DNA from 3 places in the Nonomuraea sp. NPDC049649 genome. Region 3 is predicted to be linked to each of the others. Evidence: riboswitches for the same ligand, from Rfam matches in the RefSeq annotation. Region 3 holds a riboswitch; each other region holds the start of a gene.
What was found. Region 3 has a riboswitch for cobalamin ahead of AB0J42_RS24285 (CbtB-domain containing protein). Riboswitches for the same ligand answer to the same signal wherever they lie in the genome.

Region 1: another riboswitch for cobalamin. It lies ahead of AB0J42_RS16505 (ribonucleoside-diphosphate reductase subunit alpha); the one in region 3 lies ahead of AB0J42_RS24285 (CbtB-domain containing protein).
Region 2: another riboswitch for cobalamin. It lies ahead of AB0J42_RS27605 (ABC transporter substrate-binding protein); the one in region 3 lies ahead of AB0J42_RS24285 (CbtB-domain containing protein).

What each region holds. Positions count from the first base shown of each region.
Region 1 is NZ_JBFAOH010000010.1:192,947-197,366, forward strand. Features, by position in the region: gene AB0J42_RS16505 (ribonucleoside-diphosphate reductase subunit alpha) at 1-2,111, opposite strand, end outside; cobalamin riboswitch at 2,202-2,400, opposite strand; gene AB0J42_RS16510 (tripartite tricarboxylate transporter substrate-binding protein) at 2,433-3,347, opposite strand; gene AB0J42_RS16515 (SAM-dependent methyltransferase) at 3,423-4,160, opposite strand; gene glmS (glutamine--fructose-6-phosphate transaminase (isomerizing)) at 4,258-4,420, opposite strand, start outside.
Region 2 is NZ_JBFAOH010000028.1:4,847-9,266, reverse strand. Features, by position in the region: gene AB0J42_RS27610 (iron ABC transporter permease) at 1-994, opposite strand, end outside; gene AB0J42_RS27605 (ABC transporter substrate-binding protein) at 1,033-1,986, opposite strand; cobalamin riboswitch at 2,058-2,181, opposite strand; gene AB0J42_RS27600 (Gfo/Idh/MocA family oxidoreductase) at 2,186-3,040, opposite strand; gene AB0J42_RS27595 (hypothetical protein) at 3,113-4,306, shown strand; gene AB0J42_RS27590 (histidine phosphatase family protein) at 4,389-4,420, shown strand, end outside.
Region 3 is NZ_JBFAOH010000021.1:18,939-23,358, forward strand. Features, by position in the region: gene AB0J42_RS24270 (pyridoxamine 5'-phosphate oxidase family protein) at 152-577, shown strand; gene AB0J42_RS24275 (histidine phosphatase family protein) at 578-1,132, opposite strand; gene AB0J42_RS24280 (CbtA family protein) at 1,134-1,865, opposite strand; gene AB0J42_RS24285 (CbtB-domain containing protein) at 1,874-2,062, opposite strand; cobalamin riboswitch at 2,095-2,224, opposite strand; cobalamin riboswitch at 2,262-2,455, shown strand; gene AB0J42_RS24290 (ABC transporter substrate-binding protein) at 2,587-3,558, shown strand; gene AB0J42_RS24295 (iron chelate uptake ABC transporter family permease subunit) at 3,555-4,420, shown strand, end outside.

The DNA.
Region 1 (4,420 bases), on a different contig from region 3:
AGCGAGCAGGCCTGCTGGACGGTGGTCTGCGCGATCCGGGTGGCCGGGCGGGAACGCAGGTAGTACGTGGTCTTCAGGCCCCGCTTCCAGGCGTAGGCGTACATCGACGAGAGCTTGCCGATGGTCGGCGCGGCCATGAACAGGTTGAGCGACTGCCCCTGGTCGACGTAGGGCTGGCGGGCGGCGGCCAGGTCGATGAGCGCCTTCTGCGGCAGCTCCCAGGCGGTGCGGTAGAGCAGCTTGAGGTCGTCGGGGATGCCGGGCACCTGCTGCACCGAGCCGTCGGCGCGTTTCAGCTCGTCGCGGGTACGGTCCGTCCACAGCCCGCGCTCCCGCAGGTCGGCCACGAGATAGCGGTTGACCTGGAGGAACTCGCCCGACAGGGTCTCCCGCTTGAACACGTTGGACACCTGCGGCTCGATGCACTCGTAGCAGCCGGCGATGGAGGCGATGGTGGCGGTCGGCGCGACGGCGACGAGCAGCGAGTTGCGCAGCCCGGTGACGGCGATCTTCTCGCGGAGCGCGTCCCAGCGCGGCGAGCCGGCGGCGCCGTAGTGGTCGGGGTGGAGCACGCCGGTCGCGGCGCGGGTGTCGTCGTACGAGGGGTGCCGCCCGCGTTCGGCTGCCAGGTCGGCCGAGGTGTCGTAGGCGGCCAGCGCGATCTCCTCGGCGATGCGGGTGGACAGCTCCAGCGCCCGCGGCGAGTCGAACGGCAGGCGGAGTGCGAAGAACACGTCGGCCAGCCCCATCACGCCGAGCCCGACGGGCCGCCAGCGCAGGTTGGCCTTCTCGGCCTCGGGCGTCGGGTAGAAGCCGAGGTCGATGGTGCGGTCCAGGAACCGCACGGCGGTGCGGACGGTGGCGCGCAGCCGCTCCCAGTCGAGGCCGCTGTGCCCGTCGAGGTGGGCGGCGAGGTTGACGGAGCCGAGGTTGCAGACCGCGGTCTCGCCGTCGCTGGTGACCTCCAGGATCTCGGTGCACAGGTTGGACAGGTGGATGACGTTCTCCGGCCGGGCGGTCTGGTTGGAGGTGCGGTTGGCCGCGTCCTTGAAGGTCATCCAGCCGTTGCCGGTCTGCGCGAGCGTGCGCATCATCCGGCCGTACAGGGTCCTGGCCGGGATCTGCCGTACGTGGCGGCCCTCGGCCTCGTAGGCCCGGTAGGCGCGGGTGAACGCCTCGCCGTGCAGGTCGGGCAGGTCGGGGACCTCCTTCGGGTCGAACAGCGACCAGACCTCGTCGGCCTCGACGCGGCGCATGAACTCGTCGGGCACCCAGTTGGCCAGGTTGAGGTTGTGGGTGCGGCGGGCGTCCTCGCCGGTGTTGTCGCGCAGCTCCAGGAACTCCTCGATGTCGGCGTGCCAGGTCTCCAGGTAGACGCAGGCGGCGCCCTTGCGCCGGCCGCCCTGGTTGACCGCGGCGACCGAGGCGTCCAGGGTGCGCAGCCACGGGACGATGCCGTTGGAGTGGCCGTTGGTGCCGCGGATCAGCGAGCCGCGGGAGCGGATCCGGGTCCACGAGATGCCGATGCCTCCCGCGTACTTCGACAGCCGGGCGACCTGACCGTACCGTTCGTAGATCGCCTCCAGCTCGTCGCGCGGCGAGTCGAGCAGGAAGCACGACGAGAGCTGCGGGCGGCGCGCGCCCGCGTTGAACAGCGTCGGCGAGCTGGGCAGGTAGGACAGGCTGGACATCAGCCGGTAGAGCTCGGCGGCCTCGGCGACGGTCCGCGACAGCCCGCAGGCGACGCGGAGGAAGAAGTGCTGGGGCCGTTCCAGCACGGCCCGGCTGACGGGGTGGCGCAGCAGGTAGCGGTCGTAGACGGTGCGCAGCCCGAAGTACTCGAAGCGGCCGTCCGCCTCGTCGCGGACGAGCGCGTCCAGCTCGGCGGCGTGCGCGGCGACGAACTCCGCGAGCCCGTCCTGGATCAGCCCGGCCGCGTGGGTGGCGGCGACGGATTCGGAGAACGTCCGCACCCCCTCCGCGGCGGCCTCCTCGGCGATCTCCTCGGCGAGCAGCCCGGCGGCCACCCGCGAGTTCGCCGGGTCGGTGATCACCCGGGCGGCGGCCTCCTCGATGGCCTGCCGCCGGTCACCCTCGACGATCTGTGTCACGTGCTCTCTCCTCGCGAGCTCGGCCCCGTGAGGGCACGCGAGAGCACGGCGGCGCGCGCCGCTACGCCCCCGGGCCCTCCCTCGAGGCCCTGGACATGGTGGATCGCCGGCAGGTCTTCGGGCTCGCGGGCGTCTGGCACACTCCTACTGGCCGTCGCTTCCCGGATGGCTTCCAGTGCTCGTTGACGGCGGTCGTTCCCGCTCACCGCTGCGGGGCAGCCCCGGATTCGCACCGGGTTCCCTTTTGCGCCGCCCCGGGCGGGGGCGGACCGGCGAACGAACGTGATCCTACATCTAGTGGCTGCTTCCGCAACCACCACATCATGTTGTGCCCTTGCCGCTTTCGAGGAGGCCGAGGTCCTGGAGCACGGTCTTGGTGCGGCGGATCTCGGCGGCGACCCAGGCGGCGAAGAGCTCCCCGGCCAGCGGGACCACCGACCAGCCGCCCTCCTGGCAGGTGCGGCGCCAGCCGGGCGAGCCGGTCACCTCCTCGCACATGCCGACGGCCGCGGCGCGGGCCGTCTCGGGCATGTCGCCGGGCCCGACGGCGGCGCTCCAGCTCGTGAAGTTGACCCGGACTCCGCACTCCAGCAGGCTGGGCGCGTCCACCCCGGGGAACCGCTCGGCGCACGAGACGGCCAGCACCCGCACCCGGCCCCCGTCGATGTAGGGCCGCCAGCCGGCGAGCGTGCCGGCCGCGGCGGCGACGCGCCCGGCCAGCAGCGCGCCCGCGGCCTCGGCGGTGCCGGGGTAGCCGGTGTAGTCGACCTGCCGCGTGTCGGCGCCGAGTCCCCGGGCGATGAGCCCGAACAGCAGATGGTCGGGCGAGCCCTGCGGCCCGCCCGCGAGCGGCGTCCCGGCGGGACCGGCGCGCAGGTGGGCGCCGAACGCGTCGAAGGTGGCGAACCGCGAGTCCTGCGGCACCAGCACCACCCCCACCTCGCCGGCCAGCCGGGCGAGCGGGGTGGCGCCGTCGAGGGGCGACTCGGCCGCGTTCAGCGCGGCGGCGGCGAGCGCGGGCAGCCCGGTGACGGTGAGCGTGGTGACCGGCCCCGGCCCGCCGACCTTGTAGCCTTCCGCGCGGGCCGCCCGGGCGAACGCGTCGGCGACGCGCCCCCAGCGCTCGCCGCCGGGCAGGATCTCGTACGAGCCGGGCGGCTTCCCCGCAGACCGGCCGCAGCCCGCCAGGCAGGCGGCCACTCCCAGGCCCGATGTGAGGAACCGCCTTCGCCGCATGAACCGCCTCCCCCGAAGTATCCACTTCAGGTTATTGACAGATCACACAGAGTTACACATGCCGGATATCACCCGCTAAGGTTTCCAGGCCATCCCGGCCAGCAGCGGCAGCCGGGTGCCGCCGACCAGCCGCGGCCGGTCGGGCCGCCACTCGTGGGCCTGCACCAGGCCGGGCTCGACCATGACGAAGTCGCCGAAGAACGCCTGGATCTCCTCCGGGCCCCGGCGGGTGCCGCCCGCCGGGGCGTCGCCCGAGGAGGTGGCGTGCGCGATCGCCAGGTGGCTGCCCGGCGCCAGCGCACCCCGCAGGCAGGCGAGCACGGCGTGCGGGTTCACGCTGTCGGGCACGAAGTGGAGCACCGACACCAGCAGCACCCCGACCGGGCGGGCCGGGTCGAGGTGGGCGGCGGCCTGGTCCAGCATCCGCACCGGGTCGAGCAGGTCGGCCTCGACGAAGACCGCCCGGTCCCGGTCGCCCAGCAGCGCCCGCCCGTGCTCGGCCACCACCGGGTCGTGGTCGACGTAGACGACCCGGGCGTCCGGGACCACCTCGTGCACATTGCCCTGCGTGGGCAGGCCGCTGCCCACGTCCAGGAACTGGTCGACGCCCTGCGCGGCGGCGTATCGTACCGCGCGCTGGAGGAACCCCCGGGCGGCGCGCGCCTGCGGCACCGCCTCCGGGATGAGGTCGGCCAGCCGGTCCAGGGCCTCGCGGTCGACCGCGAAGTTGTCCTTCCCGCCGAGGAGGTAGTCGTACATCCGGGCGAGATTGGGAGTGTCGGGGTTGGGAGTGTGAGGGTCTGACTGAGGCACCTTTTCGAGCCTAGGCGCTCACCTCCGCGGGCGACACGGGCGGGATTCCGACTATGACCCAGCCGAACGGTAAGGGTTTGCTAACCCCGCCTTTCCGCTACTCGACCGTAACGCTCTTGGCCAGGTTGCGGGGCTTGTCGACGTCCCTGCCCAGCGCCACCGCGGCGTGGTAGGCGAAGAGCTGGAGCGGGATCGTGAGCAGGATCGGGTCCAGCTCGATCTCGTTCTTGGGCACCACGATGCAGTCCTCGGCCAGCTTG
Region 2 (4,420 bases), on a different contig from region 3:
CGAAGAACGGCGCGCCGACGAACATGGTGACGACCCCGATGGGCAGCTCGGCGGGGGCGATGACGGTCCGCGCGAGCAGGTCGGCGAGGACCAGGAAGGTCGCGCCGCCGATCAGCGAGAGCGGCAGCACGCTGCGGTAGGAGCCGCCGGCGAGCCGCCGCACCACGTGCGGCACGACGATGCCGACGAACCCGATGAGCCCGCTGACCGCCACCGCGGCGGCGGTGGCCAGGGAGGCGGCCAGCAGCACCACGAACCGGACGCGGGCCGCCCGCACACCGAGCGCGCCGGCCTCCTCGTCGCCGACCGCGAGCACGTCCAGCATCCGCCCGTGCACCATCAGCACCGCCGCGGCGACGGCCGCGTACGGCAGGACAAGCCGGACCTGTTCCCAGCCGCCGCCGACGTCGCCCAGGATCCAGGAGTAGACGCGCCGCAGCTCCTCGACCCCGAGCTGCTGCACGAACGTCTGGACCGCGGTGAGGAACGAGGTGACGGCCACCCCGGCCAGCACCAGCGTCGCGGTGCCCCCGTTCCTCCCGGCGGCGCTGCCCAGCCCGTAGGCGAGGAAGACGCCACCGACGGCGCCGACGAACGCCGCGACGGGCGTGCTGGGCGCCGAGTCGGGCAGCAGCACGACGGCCACGGTGGTGGTCAGCCCGGCCCCGGCGGCGGCGCCCAGCAGGTACGGGTCGGCCAGCGGGTTGCGGAAGACGCCCTGGTATCCCGCCCCGGCCATGGCCAGCAGCCCGCCGACCACGGCCGCCAGCAGCACCCTGGGCAGCCGCAGCTCGTACAGCAGCCCCTGTTCGACGGGCGCCAGCCCGGAGTCGACGGACACCAGCGGCAGCCAGTCGGCGACCTGGAGGACGACCTGCCAGGGCGCGATGTCGGCGGCGCCGCCCAGCAGCCCGGCGATCATGACGGCGGCCAGCAGCGCCAGCCCCACGAGCAGCGCGCCCGGGCGGGCCCGGGCGGGCTTGACCTGCGCCACCGGGTCCTGCGCCCGCCCGGTGGCCTGCTCGGCGAGCACTACTCCGAGGCCGTCTTCGCCACCGCGTCACCGATGGCCTTCGCCAGGTCGACGACGCGCGGCCCCCAGCGGGAGGCGATGTCGTCGTCGAGCTCGATGACCCGGTCCTTCTTGACGGCGGTGAGGTTCTTCCAGCCGGGGCGCTGGGCCAGGGTCTCCTTGTTCTGCCGGCAGCACTTCACGTCGGCCAGGAAGATCAGGTCGGGGTCGGCCTGGGCGATGAACTCGGCCGACAGCTTGGGGTAGCCGCCCGCCGCGTCCGGTGCCTCGTCGGCGATGTTGGTCAGGCCGAAGAGGGCGTAGATCTGGCCGATGAACGTCTTGGACGTGAGCGAGTACGGGGTCTCGTCGAGCTCGTGGTAGTAGGTCAGGCCCTTCCCGGCGGCGGCCCCGGCGGCCAGCTCGTCCAGGGCGGTCTTCATGCCGTCGACCACCTCCTCGGCCTTGGCCAGGTTGCCGGTGGCGGTGCCGAGGTCGAGGATCTCCTGGTACGCCTCGTCGAGGGTTTCGGCGGCGGGCTCGTGCAGGACGGGGACGTTCACCTTGGTCAGCTCGGCGACCACGTGGTCGATGTCGTCGCTGACCACGACCAGGTCGGGCTTCTGGGCGACGATCGCCTCGACGTTCGGCTTGAAGCCGGACAGCTCGGTCCTGGGCGCCTCGGGCGGGTAGTTCGACTGGTCGTCGACCGCGATCACCTGGGGGCCGGCGCCGATGGCGAAGAGCGACTCGGTGTGGACGCTCGACAGGGAGACGATGCGCTCGGGCTTCTTCTCGATGGTGACCTTGCCGTTGGCGGCCTCCACCGTCACGGGGAAGCCGGCGCCGGTCTCGGTGGTGGCGGTCTGGCTGGTGGCGGGGGCGGGGTTGGCTGTCGTGCCGGTCTGGCCGCAGCCGGCCAGGAGCAGCGTTCCCAGCAGCGCGCCCGCGAGGGCCTTGCGTACGGGCCTCACGAGAGAGTCCTTTCACACTGTCGGAACCGAGAGACCCGCGATAAGCGACGGATCACCCTTTTCCACGAGGGATGATGACGTCACGCAGTGGCAGGCGACCTGGCTATGACAGTTGCGGGACAGCGCCGGACTCTCACCGGACTTCGCTGCGGCACTGCGCGTCGGACAAACGCTATCAATCCTCCTTTAGGCGTCGGCGTCAAGGGGTACGGAGCTGGATCTCCGCCTCCTCGATCACCTGCTGGAGGTGGAGGCCGCGGGCGGCGTCGAGCGGATGCCCGCCTTCCCGGACCGTGCGGGCGAACTCCTCGGCCACCAGGGGCAGCGGATCGCCGCCCGGGGTCAGCACCGCGGTGCCCTTCCTGCCGTACACGGCCGCGGTGGCGGGCGGCGGGTCGCCGGCCGCGGCCTGGGTCAGCGAGATCTCGCTGACCGCGCCGCCCTCGTGCTCCAGCAGCAGCCCGGTCCAGCGCAGCGGGTGGCCGTGGGCACGCACCCCGGTGATGCGGCCGAGCGCGGCGTCCATGAGGTCCAGCATGTGCGGCCCGGCGTCGAGCAGCGCGCCCCGCTCCAGCCGCCACGGGGTGGCGAACGGATGGTCGCCGGTGAGGACGCCGGAGATGTTCGCGGCGTGCCCGCCGAACGGCTCGATCTCACGGCACCGGTCAAGGAAGGCCCGAGTGCCCGCCGCGTACCGCAGGGTGAGCACGAGCTGGCTCGGCACGCCCGACTCGGCGACCGCGTCGGCGAGGCGGCGCGCGCTCGCCAGCGAGTCGCCGAGCGGTTTCTCCAGCAGCAGCGCCTTGCCCGCCCGCGCGGCCCGCACCGCGAGCTCCGCTTGGACCGCGGGCGGCACGCAGAACGCGAACGCCTCGCACGCGTCGAACAGCTCCTCCAGCCGCTCGTACACGGGCGCGCCGAGCCGCGCGGCCGACTCGGGCCTGCGCGCCCAGACGCCGGCCAGCCTGGTGTGCGGGCCCGCGGCCAGCATAGGCGCGTGCGCCATCTCGGCCCACGGTCCCGCTCCGACCAGCCCGACGGCCACCGGCTCCATCGTGATCCCTTTCCACGTGATCAGTCCCGATTCGTGACCCTACTCGGACACGCGCGATGACACGATGCCGTCATGATCACTTCCAACCGGCCTCTCGTGCCCTTCGTCGCGGGTGCCGTGGTCCTCCAGATTGCGTTATGGGCCGAAACGAGCCTGGCCGGCGTCTTCCTCGTGTTCCTGGACATGGATGGCCTCCTCGACGTGTTGCCGGTGATCCTGCTGGCAGGCCTGCTGGCGCTCCTGCTGCCGGTGCCGCTGGGCGTGCTGGTGGACCGGGTGGCACGCCGGTCGGCGCTGGTCTGGTCGGGAGTGGCCGGGGCGGTCGCGCTCGGCTCGCTCGTGCCCGCCGTCCTGACCGGCACGGTCACGCAGGTTCACCTCATGCTGGCGCTCGGGGCCGTGATGCTGGTGGCCTTCACGAGTGTGCTGTCGGTGGAGGCCTACCTCCCGGCGGTGACCGGGCGGGACCGGTTCGTGCCGGTGAACGCGCTGCTGTACGGGGTCGCCTCGGCGGGGGCGCTGATCTCCGCCGCAACCATGGGGCCGTTGTACACGCCGCTCGTAGTGACGGTGCTGGCGGTGCCCGCCGCGGGGTTCGTGGTCGCGGCGCTGCTGTTCCGGCAGGTGGACGTGGCCGAGGAGCCCGCACCGCCGCGGGCGGGGCTGTGGGGGGAGGCGGTGGAGGGGGTCCGGTTCACGCTGACGCATCCGCAGCTCCGGGCGATCGCCGTCTACCTTGTGGCGCTGTCGTTGCTGCAGCGGCTGATCGCCCGGCCAGCCGGGAGCGCGGAGGTCCTGGAGTCGATCGTCCTGCTGGCGCCCCTCGTAGGGGCGCTCGCCGCCGTCCTGTTGCACCGCCGCACGGAGGCACTCCGGCTGGCCTGGCTGGCCGTCGTGGTGACGTCGCCGTTCGCGCTGCTGTTCGCGTTCCCGTCCGGGGCCATCGGGTACACGCTCGGTGAGGCGCTGCCGCTGGCCGGAGCGGCGACGGCGGCGATCGCCCTGCTCAGCCACCGGCAGGTGATCACGCCGCCCCGGCTGCTCGGCCGCTCGGGCGGCACGCTGCTCACGCTCGTCGCCCTGGCTGCGATCCCCGGCGTCGTGCTGAAGGGTATGGCTGACCAGTATCTGGGCGATCTCGGTTCGTCGCTGGTGCCCGCGCCGGCCGCCGCCGGGGTGCTGGCGGCGGCGGTCCCGCTCATCAGATCGAGTCGGTACGAGCCTTCCAGCGACGTAGAGGAGGACACGCCGGCCGCGGGCTCCTGACGCCCGGTGCCGAGCAGGGCATGCCTGCCGCGGACACCCGGCTGCTTGAAGCGGCCTCGGAGCGGTGCCGGATGATGGGGTGATGGACGAGATGGTGCTGCTCCGCCACGGCGA
Region 3 (4,420 bases):
GACATGCACGTGCCAATCGTTCCACGCAGGCGTGCCGCTGACACCCCGCGAAGCCTGTACGGAGCGGTACGCGGTGAGTCGCCGCAGGCTGAGGGCACACCGGTCGTGAACCTTTCACGCCGATGCCGGACAGCCGCGTCACCAGCTGCGGATGTACGATGCTGCTCTCGCGGAGCAGCTGAGGAGGGTCGTGAACCTGGCCGAGCAGGGGGAGGGGTTCGCCGCGTTCTGGCAGGAGCGGCACCTGTGCACTCTTTCGACCGCCCGCTCCGCCGGGCCGCCGCACGTGGTGCCGGTGGGGGCGACCCTGGATCTGGAGACCGGCATCGCCCGCGTGATCACCTCCGGGACCTCGTACAAGGCCAGGCTCATCGGGGAGACCGGCGCGCCGGTGGCGCTGTGCCAGGTGGACGGCCGCCGGTGGTCGACGCTGGAGGGCCGGGCCGTGGTACGGACCGAACCCGAGCAGGTCGCGGACGCCGAGCGCCGCTACGCCGCCCGCTACAAGCCGCCCCGGCCGAACCCGTCCAGGGTGGTCCTGGAGATCGAGGTCACTCGCGTGCTGGGCAACGCGTGATCACAACGGGCGGTTGACGTGGGCGACCCGCCAGCCGTCCCTGGTGACGGTAAGCCGGGTGGTGGACAGGGGAGCCAGGTCGAAGCGGGCGGCGCCGAGCGGGCCGAGCCCGAGCGCGTGAGCCAGCGCCGCCCGGATCGTGCCGACACCGCAGACCACGACTCCGTCCGGCTCCTCCCGCACGCCGTCGAGCCAGCGCGCCACCCTGGCGGCGTGCGCGGTCAGCGGCTCACCGCCGTGCGGAGCGGCGCCGGGGTCTGACAGCCACAGGGCGAGCGCGTCCGGCTCTTCTTCCGCGACTCGCTCGTACGACAGACCGCCCCACCGGCCGCAGTCCGCCTCCGCGAGCGCGGCCGTCTCACGCACCGCCAGCCCCAGCGCAACGGCGGTCTGCCGCGCGGCGCTCACCGGAGCGACCCAGGCCGCCGTGACCCCGGCGAACCCCGCCGAGGCCACGACGACGGCCCGGGTCAGGCTGGAGGGGTCCGCGTCCTCGTCCGTGGGGAAGCAGGAACCGCGCGTACCCGGGGTGGTGGCGTGCCGGATGAACAGCACGTCAGCCTGGCGCGGCGGCGCCCACCGGAGCCGCGCCGCGCTGGGCCGCCCGGTCGCAGGCCCAGCCGAAGAGCGCGCCGAAGGCCGCCCAGAAGACGAGTTGGGTGCCGATCGAGGCGAGCCGGAACTCCCACAGCAGCGTGCCGGGGAAGCCGTCGGGCACCTCGTCGACCGTGGGCAGCAGCACCCAGGCGGCCACCACCGGCAAGAGGAACGCCACCACGGAGGCGAGCCATCGGGGCCACGGTCCGGCGTGGACGCGGCGGGACGTCGCCACCGCGATCGCCGCCGCGGCCAGCCCGACGAGGACCATCACCACGTACAGGAAGGTCCGGCTGTCGATGGTCTCGGGGTCGCCGACGGCAGGCGGGTTGGCCGGATATTTCAGGAATGGGACGAGAATGACCGCGACGAACGCCGTCCCCGCCGCCGCCAGCGCCAGCAGCCCGTCCGACCGCGGCCCGACCCGCCCGCGCAGCCCGGCGAACACCAGCGCGAAGATCCCGCCCACGGCCACCCCGTACAGCCCGGTCGCGAGGAACAGCCCCGCCTTCTGCACCGGCCTGCTGACCTCGGCCTCCGAGCCGTGGCCGTGCGAGTGCCCGTCCGCGGCCTCTTCCAGCGCGATCGCCGCGTCCACCTGCGGTTCCCCGAAGGCGAAGGCGAATCCGCCCGCGATCAGTCCGGCCAGGAGCCCCAGGAGCAGGCCCCTGACCACGAAGGTCCGTACCACGCCGTCCCCTAGTGGCACGGCACGCCGAGCAGGTGCCGCCCGTCGTGCATCAGCTCGTGCAGGAAGGCGCCCGTCTGCGAGACCGCGCCGTTGTCCATCAGGACGAGGTACGCCACGAGCAGCAGCACAGGCACGGCGAGCAGCCAGGGGCCGAGCCGTGGAAAGGGAATGGCAGACGGGGTGGACAGCCCGCTCATCGATCCTCCTCAGGGTTGACGCGTCCCATGTACCGAGGTCACGGCTGCCAAGCGACCTGGCTCCCGGGATCTGCGTCCCGGATACAGTGGCGCGTCCGCACCGGCTTCTCACCGGATTTCCCTTGGACAACCGTGAAATCCACCGGAACGTATCCTTTCTCCCCGTCCCCGTCAATGTGCCCAGGCTGTTCCGAAGGTGCAGGAACATCTATGAGACGATGCCGGACGTAGGCGACGGCGGAACGAGGAAGCCGGTGTGAATCCGGCGCGGTCCCGCCACTGTGACCGGCGAGCGGACCCCGAACACGCCACTGCCCGTGCGGGTGGGAAGGCCGGGGCGAGCGCTGACCCGGGAGCCAGGAGACTCACGCGGTCGCCTCCTCGAAGAAATTGGGGCGGATCTCCCCAAGAGAGGACGGTGGCCGCCATGCCACGATGCCGACACGACGCCATTTCCCCTGCTCGGCGTGGGCGCCTGCTTGACCGATCCCGCCCTGTCACGCCGGTCAGGAAAGGCTCCGCCCATGACGAGCTCACGCTCGCTCCCTTTCACGATCCTGCTGGTCGTCGCGCTGATGACTGGATGCGGCACCGCGCAGGTCTCCCCGCCCCGGCCCACCGCCGCCGGCTACCCGGTCACGGTGACCAACTGCGGGGTGACCACCACGTACCAGCGGCCCCCGCAGCGGGCGGTCACGATGAACCAGCACGTCACCGAGATCATGCTGGCCCTCGGGCTGGAGAGGTCGATGGCCGGCACCGCCTTCCTGGATGACCGCATCCCGCCCGAGTACCGAGCCGCCTACGACAGCGTGAAGGTGCTCGCGGAGGAGTATCCGTCGTACGAGGTCCTGCTGTCGGCCGAGCCCGACTTCGTGTACGGCGGGTTCCGCAGCGCCTTCGACGAGGGAGGGCGCAGCAGGGAAGCGCTGGCCAAGGCCGGGATCGACGCGTACCTCAGCCTGGAGGCCTGCCCGGACGGCCCGGTGACCGTGGATCTCCTGGAGGAGGAGATCCGTACCATCGGCCGGATCTTCGGCGTGCGGGACCGCGCCGAACGGCGCGTCGCGGAGATGCGCGCCGTGCTGGAGAGCGTCGAGGAGAAGGTGCGGGGCGCCGAGCCGGTCAAGGTGTTCGTGTACGACAGCGGCGACAAGACAGCGTTCACCGCGGGCGGGGCCGGCATCGGCAACGACATGATCAGCCGGGCCGGGGGCGTGAACCTCTTCGCCGACCTGGGCAAGGCGTTCGGCGACGTGTCGTTCGAGCAGGTGGCCGACCGCGCGCCCGAGGCGATCGTCATCTACGACTACGGCGACCGGCCGGTGGCGGACAAGAAGAGGTTCCTCCTGTCCAGCCCGGCGCTCAAGGACGTCCCGGCGATCAAGCAGCAGCGGTTCGCGGTGCTGCCGCTGTCGGCCACGGTGCTCGGCGTCCGGGTGCCGGAAGGGGTCGAGTCGCTGGCCGGGCAGCTCCACCCGGACCGCTTCTCGTGACCGCGCTCGCCGCCGCCGTGCCCCGCCTGCCGTACGCGCTGGTCCTGACCCTGCTCGCCGCCCTCGTCCTGGCAGCGGCCACGGCCGGGATCGCGGCCGGGTCCGTCCCGCTGGCCGCCGGCGAGGTGTGGGGCATCCTCGCCCACCGGGCCGTGCCCGCGCTGGTCGACCCCACCTGGCCGCCGGTCAGGGAGACGATCGTGCTGGACGTGCGGGCGCCGCGCGTGCTGCTGTGCGGCGTCGCCGGGGCGGCGCTGTCGGTCTGCGGGATGGCCCTGCAAGCCCTCGTGCGCAACCCGCTGGCCGACCCGATGCTGCTGGGCGTCTCGTCCGGGGCGAGCGTCGGCGCGGTGCTCGTCCTGGTCCTCAACCTCACGGTGTTCGGCGCGTTCTCGCTGCCGCTGGCCGCGTTCATCGGGGCGCTGGGCGCGCTGACGCTGGTGTACGTCCTGGCCCGCTCCGGCGGCCGGATGACCACGGTCCGGCTCATCCTGGCCGGGGTGGCGACGGCCGAAGTGCTCTCGGCGATCGCCGGCTACCTCATCGTCACCTCCGGCGACCCGCGCAAGACCGAGTCGGCGATGCGCTGGATGCTGGGCGGCTTCGGCGGCACCTCCTGGGACCTGGTCCCGATCCCGGCCGCGGCGGTGCTGCTCGGCACGGTGGCGCTGCTCGGCGTGTCCCGCCCGCTCGACCTGCTGCTGGCGGGGGAGGAGGCGGCCGCCTCCCTGGGGCTGAACGTGCACCGCTTCCGCGCCTGCCTCTTCGTCCTCGTCGCCCTGATGGTCGGCGCCGTCGTCGCGGTCAGCGGCGCCATCGGGTTCGTCGGGCTGATGCTCCCGCACATCGTGCGCCTGCTGAC